One region of the Paenibacillus sp. 2TAB26 genome, then DNA from elsewhere that is predicted to be linked to it. Evidence: riboswitches for the same ligand, from Rfam matches in the RefSeq annotation. Region 1 holds a riboswitch; the other holds the start of a gene.

Evidence for each region. Region 1 has a riboswitch for thiamine pyrophosphate ahead of AB4Z50_RS20395 (ABC transporter substrate-binding protein). Riboswitches for the same ligand answer to the same signal wherever they lie in the genome.
Region 2: another riboswitch for thiamine pyrophosphate. It lies ahead of thiC (phosphomethylpyrimidine synthase ThiC); the one in region 1 lies ahead of AB4Z50_RS20395 (ABC transporter substrate-binding protein).

Annotation. Positions count from the first base shown of each region.
Region 1 covers NZ_JBFRGC010000017.1:151,547-155,097, forward strand. The annotation lists gene AB4Z50_RS20380 (ABC transporter ATP-binding protein) at 1-51, opposite strand, end outside; gene AB4Z50_RS20385 (ABC transporter permease) at 54-827, opposite strand; gene AB4Z50_RS20390 (thiamine-binding protein) at 817-1,119, opposite strand; gene AB4Z50_RS20395 (ABC transporter substrate-binding protein) at 1,188-2,228, opposite strand; TPP riboswitch at 2,413-2,525, opposite strand; gene AB4Z50_RS20400 (glycosyltransferase) at 2,664-3,551, opposite strand, start outside.
Region 2 covers NZ_JBFRGC010000037.1:11,413-14,963, reverse strand. The annotation lists gene AB4Z50_RS31000 (glycosyltransferase family 4 protein) at 1-968, shown strand, start outside; TPP riboswitch at 1,043-1,147, shown strand; gene AB4Z50_RS30995 (hypothetical protein) at 1,209-1,331, opposite strand; gene thiC (phosphomethylpyrimidine synthase ThiC) at 1,460-3,223, shown strand; gene AB4Z50_RS30985 (ThiF family adenylyltransferase) at 3,216-3,551, shown strand, end outside.

The DNA.
Region 1 (3,551 bases):
AATATTTTGCGTTTGAAGCGTCACTGAATGATGCTCAGCACGATTGACCACTGTCAGCTCACCTCTTTCTCAGGGCGCCAACGTATGACAAGACGCTCCGCTAACGTTACTAAACCAAATAAAGTCAAGCTCAGCGCAACGATGATGGCAACTGCCGCAAATACACGATCTGGCATAAAACCTTTGGACGAAATAAGCATAAATGAGCCAAGACCCTTGTTTGTACCAAGCCATTCGGCAACAACCGCACTTAACACACTATATGAAGCCGCAATCTTCAAGCCGGAAAATAAATGAACAATCGCATGAGGAAGCTCTAGTTTCCAAAACAGCTGCCATTTGCGAATACCGATCATTTGCAAATAGTTGCGAAGCTGTGCATCGGTATTCATAAGCCCGCTCAGCATGGCAACCGTGATGGGGAAAAAACATACCATGATGACCAGCAGCGCCTTTGGCAGCATGCCATAGCCTAGCAGCATCGTCAAAATTGGAGCAATCGCTATGATGGGTACGTTTTGCGACAGCACGAGCAGTGGATATACCGCCGATCGAACGCCAGGAATTAAATGCAGCAAAGCGGCGAGCATTAAGCCCACCGCCGATCCTCCTAAAAAGCCGATAAGTGTCAGCTGCACTGTTGCTCCCGTATGCATCATTAACCTCGGCCAAATCGCGATAGCTCCCTTCACGATCGATATCGGAGAAGGAATGAGCCATTGTTGAAATAATCCAAGTGATGCAGCTGCCTGCCAACAGGCAATCAGCACGATCAGCAGCGCTGCCGGCTGCCATATTTTCGACCAAATCGATTTCTTATTGCCCATCTGGATATTTCTCCAGCAGCCTGCCCATGGAAGCGCCGTTTGCCGGATTGTAGTAAATTTTAATTTGTGAAATAACGGACGGGCAGCCCATCTCCGCCATCGCCTCGCTCATCGACTGTACGACGCTGAGCAGATGGCTCAGCTCACCCTCCATCGTCGTTTCAAGCGGTGCTACACGGTAAGGAACACCGGCCGCTTTAATAATATCAATGGCACGATCTACGTAGGGAATTACGCTCTCGCCGCCTGGTGTTGTCGGTAAAATTTGAATACTTACTAATGCGTTTGCCATTTGATTTCCTTCTTTCTCATCGTTGTAAGTGAGAACGGGCTTTCCCGCCCTCCGTATGTTCGAATAGCTTATTGTGGTAAAAATTCGTTCGTAAATGCCTTCTCCGCTTCAAGCTCCTTCTCCAGCAGCTTGTGCTCAAACATCCATGCTGCATAGTTTTCCCATACGCTTAGCTTCTGTTCGCCCCAGCGCGGTGCGTCATCCTGATATTTCGAGCTTAACCATTTTTGGCTGGCGCGCACAAGCTCCGCATTCAAATCCGGCTCTGCTTTTATTAAAATTTCTGCTGCATCCTCCGCATTGCTGATCGCGTATTGGTAGCCTTTGGATACGGCAGCAGTAAACGCTTTGACTGTTTCCGGCTTATTCTTAATCAAATCTTCGTTCGTCACGATTACCGGCGTATAATAATCCAGTTTGTCGCTGTAGTCTGTTAAATAAACCATATTGATCTTCTCGCCGCGCAGCTCTGCTTCCACGCCAGTCCATGCGTAGTAAATCCATGCAAAATCAATATCGCGTTTCACTGCCGTAAAGAAGTCGCCGTCGCCGATGCTTATCATATTTACTTTACTTACATCTGCGCCCTTCTCCTGCATAAGCGATTGAATGACCGCCTCCTCAACAGGAGCGCCCCAGCCGCCATACGTTTTGCCTTCAAATTTCTCAGGTGAATCGATTCCCTTTGCAAGCGGTGAAGCAAAACCTGAGGTATTGTGCTGAATGACAGCGGCGATCGATACGAGCGGCACGCCGGCAATTCTCGCCATCGTGACAGACTCCTGATAACTTACACCAAACTGCACATTGCCCGAAGCGACCATTTGATCGGCACCGCTTTGTCCTGGTTGAATAATTTCAACATCCAGACCTTGCTCCTTAAAAAAACCTTTATCTCTAGCTACATAAAGTCCGGTATGATTCGTATTTGGTGTCCAGTCGAGTACAACCTGCACCTTCTCTAGCGGCTTGTCCGCTGTTCCCTCTTGCTCTTTCGGCTGTTCGCCCTTGTTCCCAGCGCCACCGCCGCAGCCTGCCAGCGCCAATACGAACACTAGCATCGCGGCCACGATTTTCCACGACAAATGCCCTGTTTTTTTCTGATTCATGATGTTGTTCCCCTCTCCATGCTTCGATTCTTATAGGCGACGACTCCTCGTAGTATCCGGTTCCATGGCTGCATCATTCTAATCGCAACAAAAAAAAGCGTCCCCCTAATCCGGAGGACGCCATATCATTGGCTGTGCAGCTGTTTATACAGCAAATGCTTGATCAATTTGATCTCGCCTGCTTACTAAACAGAGCTTCTGTCCCTACGCTGGCATTATCCAGATCAGGTTTAACGGGTCGGAATTGTATAGAAAATCCCCTCTCAGCCGGCCTAACCAGCTCCCCGGAACATATTCGGTTTCGTCAATACCATTCATTGTATAGCAAAACCCGCATTTAATGCTAGTTTTTTTTGAAAATGATTATCATCAAGCCACGATACTCATCCTCTTACTATATACGGCAGCCAGAACGTGCAGCTCCTGCACCAGCTGTCATTGCCCTAAATCAATATGCTCATCCAGCCATTCAACCTTTGCTTCTTCAGCGGCCTTCGAACTTTCTAAGTCTGCCTTTCCTTTGGTCTCTGCTGCTGGAGCAAGGCGTCCATATACGAGCAAATAAGCGGCTGTCAGCTCTTTTGACATCTCTTCAGACGTTAGCTGCTCTAACAGATGGATGTATTCTAGCTGCTCCTGCGGTTTATTATCCGCACGTGTAATCTTCACATAGGTAAAACCGGCCTGCAAATAAAGCTGGCTAACTTGTTGTGCTGAGTACTGTGATGCCGCTTGATGCTGTGCTTGTGCATTAACAGGATCTAAATATTGCCGAATATTGTTGAAATAATAGCGATTGGCAAAGCACCCGACTAGCCAGCCGCCAGGTTTTAGAAGACGAACTAGATTTTTCATGGCTTGCGGTGTCCCGTATGCATGAGCATCTCCGATTACGATGCCGTCAAGACCTTCAGCAGGCAGCCTCCAATCCTTCGGATCATTCGAGCGGAATACAGTAATTCCCGAAGCTTCTGCTACTCTAGCCGCCAGCTCGTTACGCTCAACTCCGTACCATATTGCGGATGGGAATTGCTTTTTCATATGCAATATCGTAGCTCCGCACCCGCAGCCTATTTCCATAATCGAGCAATTCTCGCGTCTGTACTCATGCGATTCCCGCTCAATTACGGTGCTAAAATCCATTCTAATATACGTTGCATCACCAGGGTCAAAGCCCCATTTGGACATAAAAACAATGGCATTTTTTCTGAAGTTTTGTACATATTGTTCTGGCTCTGAGCTAAAGGAGATGCTCCCGTAATGATGAATAAACGTATCGCCGCACAGCATCAGCTTATATCCCGCCAGCCGGAGCCGCAGGCT
Region 2 (3,551 bases), on a different contig from region 1:
GGTTTGCAGCGGGCAATAAGCAGCGATATATTCAAGAGGTAGGACATGCGGTTCACCGTTTTTCTCCTCACGTCATCGACGTCGAGAATCGTCCCCAATTTGTGCTAACGATGAAGCGATTGAATCCAGGCAAACGAGTCTGGCTTTATTTGCATTCCTCCACCTTTATTTCACCCTCCTATATTTCTTCTGCAAACTTGCATAAGTGCTTGCAGGCCGCAGATAGAATCATCGTAAATAGCGAGTTTCTAAGACGAATTGTAGTGTCGAAAGCGCCAGAGGTCGCTTCGAAGCTGCGAGTCATTTATCCTGGGGTAGATACGGCCAGGTTTCCTTCACAATATTCCTCCGAAGGAGCCGCTAAACGGGAGAGTTTAAGGCAAAAGAGAGGATTGAATGGTAAAAAAGTGGTGCTTTTTATGGGGAGGCTTATTCCGCTTAAGGGCGTTCATCATCTTCTCAATATCGTGCCGCAGCTTGCTAAAAGCCACCCGGAGCTCGTTGTTATCATCGTAGGGAGCCCATTTTATGGCTCGCATCGCAAAACGGCTTATGCGCGCAAGCTTGAACAGCTTGGACGCAAATGTCCGGGTCATGTTCGTTTTGTGCCCTACGTGCCGCATTCGGAAGTGCCCAGCTGGATGCTCGTTGCCGATGTAGCGGTCGTGCCATCTGGACAGAGGGAGGCATTTGGGCTCGTTAATGTTGAGGCGATGTCCTGCGGCGTTCCGGTAGTCGCAACACGTGCTGGCGGAATGAAAGAAATTATCCGTAATGGCGAAACGGGCTATTTGGTCAATCAGCTTCATATCGAGCGAGAGCTGCGAGAAAAGCTGCATCTGCTGCTTCGCGATAAACAGCTCAGGCAGAAGCTGGGGCGCCGCAGCCGCGAGCGTGTGGAGCAGACATTTACATGGCGTCACACCGCAGATCGATGGGTAAGGCTGCTGAAGGAAAGCGGACTGTAGCAGGCTGTATTTTTCCGCGGTTTGGAAAATAGAGGGTTGACACCTTTCTTTACTAAACGGTATAGTCAAACAAGGAAATCCACTAGGGGCGCCGTAATGGCTGAGATAAAGCGAATCGCTTTGGTCCCTTTGAACCTGATCTGGGTTATGCCAGCGTAGGAAAGTGGGATTGTGCGTTTATGCTTTGCGCGTGAAAGCTCTGCCGGAATCTGCTGAAGCCTCAGCTTATGCGGCATGACTTTATCTGCTTAAGGGGAACCCTTGCAAGATAACACTCGCATGACGACACTCTTCGACCGCTCCTTTGCTGGAGCGGTTTTTTTGTTTGGCGCCAGTGAATCGATAAAGCTTTGTGGCCGCCATGCACGCTCCAGCAATTGCAGCTCTTGTAGCAGCCTAGCTACTTGTATAGCAGCGGTGTTTTAAACTTTCTCATATGCTTGCGTATGCCTCCAGGAGGAATTCTATTATTCCATTAGGAGGTTTTTGTTATGTCTATTTTTTCTACTCCGCTTCCGGGCAGCCGCAAGGTGTACGTCGAGGGCTCAAAGGGAAACATCCGTGTTCCGATGAGAGAAATTGCACTTGAAGCTAGTACTGGCAGAAATGGTGAAGAGCTGCCGAATGAACCTGTAAAAGTTTATGATGCAAGCGGTCCTTATACCGATGAAACGTATGAGGCAGATGTTCGGCGCGGTTTGCCCGGTATTCGCAGCGAATGGATCTTGCAGCGTGGTGATGTAGAGCCCTATGAGGGCAGGGAAATCAAACCGGAGGATAATGGATTTATTTCGGCTAAAAAAGCAGAGCAGCGAGGCGCGGAACGATTCCCGGGGTTAACGAGGAAACCGCTTCGTGCCAAAACAGGGCAAAATGTTACGCAGCTTCATTACGCCCGCAAAGGGATCATTACTTCTGAGATGGAATACATCGCTATTCGCYAAGGGATGAGTGCAGAATTTGTACGCAGCGAGATTGCAGCCGGTCGTGCCATTATTCCGACTAACATCAACCATCCTGAAAGTGAGCCGATGATTATTGGGCGGCAGTTTCACGTTAAAATCAATGCTAATATCGGCAACTCTGCTGTAGCTTCTTCGATTGAAGAGGAAGTGGAGAAGATGACTTGGGCGACGCGCTGGGGAGCCGATACGATTATGGATTTGTCCACGGGGAAAAACATCCATACGACGCGGGAGTGGATCGTGCGAAATTCACCAGTTCCGGTTGGCACAGTACCCATTTATCAGGCGCTGGAGAAAGTGAACGGCAAAGCAGAAGACCTTTGCTGGGAAGTATTCCGCGATACGCTTATTGAACAAGCCGAGCAGGGCATCGACTATTTTACGATTCATGCAGGTGTACTGCTGCGCTACATACCACTTACGGCAAAGCGCGTTACGGGTATTGTCTCACGAGGCGGATCAATTATGGCAGCTTGGTGCCTGGCACACCATAAGGAGAATTTCCTATATACGCATTTTGAAGACATTTGTGAAATTATGAAAGCATACGACGTATCATTCTCGCTTGGTGACGGCCTGAGACCCGGTTCTATAGCAGATGCCAATGACGCTGCTCAGTTTGCTGAGCTGGATACATTGGGTGAGCTAACGAAGATCGCATGGAAACATGATGTACAAGTGATGATTGAAGGCCCTGGCCATGTGCCTATGCATTTGATCAAAGAAAATATGGATCGTCAGCTAGAGGTGTGCGATGAAGCGCCTTTCTATACATTAGGACCGCTAACGACCGATATCGCGCCAGGCTATGATCATATTACTTCGGCAATTGGTGCTGCAATGATTGGATGGTTCGGCACGGCAATGCTTTGTTATGTAACACCGAAGGAGCACCTTGGCCTTCCGAATAAGGAGGATGTGAAGGAAGGCGTTATTACGTACAAAATCGCAGCGCATGCGGCTGACTTGGCGAAAGGGCACCGTGGAGCGAAGCTGCGTGATGATGCATTGTCCAAAGCGCGATTCGAGTTTCGTTGGCGGGATCAATTCCATCTATCGCTTGATCCAGAGCGTGCGATGGCTTACCACGATGAGACGCTTCCAGCTGATGCTGCGAAATCCGCTCATTTCTGCTCCATGTGCGGGCCGAAGTTTTGCAGCATGCGAATCACCCAAGATATAAGAGAGTATGCCGCGCAAAACGATATGGAAACAACGGAAGCCATTGAAGCGGGAATGAAGGAAAAATCAGATGCATTCAAGGCGGCAGGGAGCAAGATTTATGGTTGATTCTGTTCTTGATGCTTTTGCAGATCGTTATTCGAGGCAAACGAGATTTGCTTTCATTGGAGAGGCAGGCCAGCGGAAGCTGGCCGATGCCTCGGTGCTTATCGTCGGTGTTGGCGCATTAGGCGCTTCGCTTGCGCAGCATATGGTAAGAGCTGGTGTCGGGGAAGTTAGGCTGGTAGACAGGGATTTTGTTGAGCCAAGCAACTTGCAGCGCCAAATGCTTTTTGACGAGGCGGACGCTCTGGCAGTGATGCCCAAAGCAGTGGCCGCTGCCAATCGGCTTCGCCAAATTAACAGCAGTGTAAACATTATGGCGACAGTAGCGGAT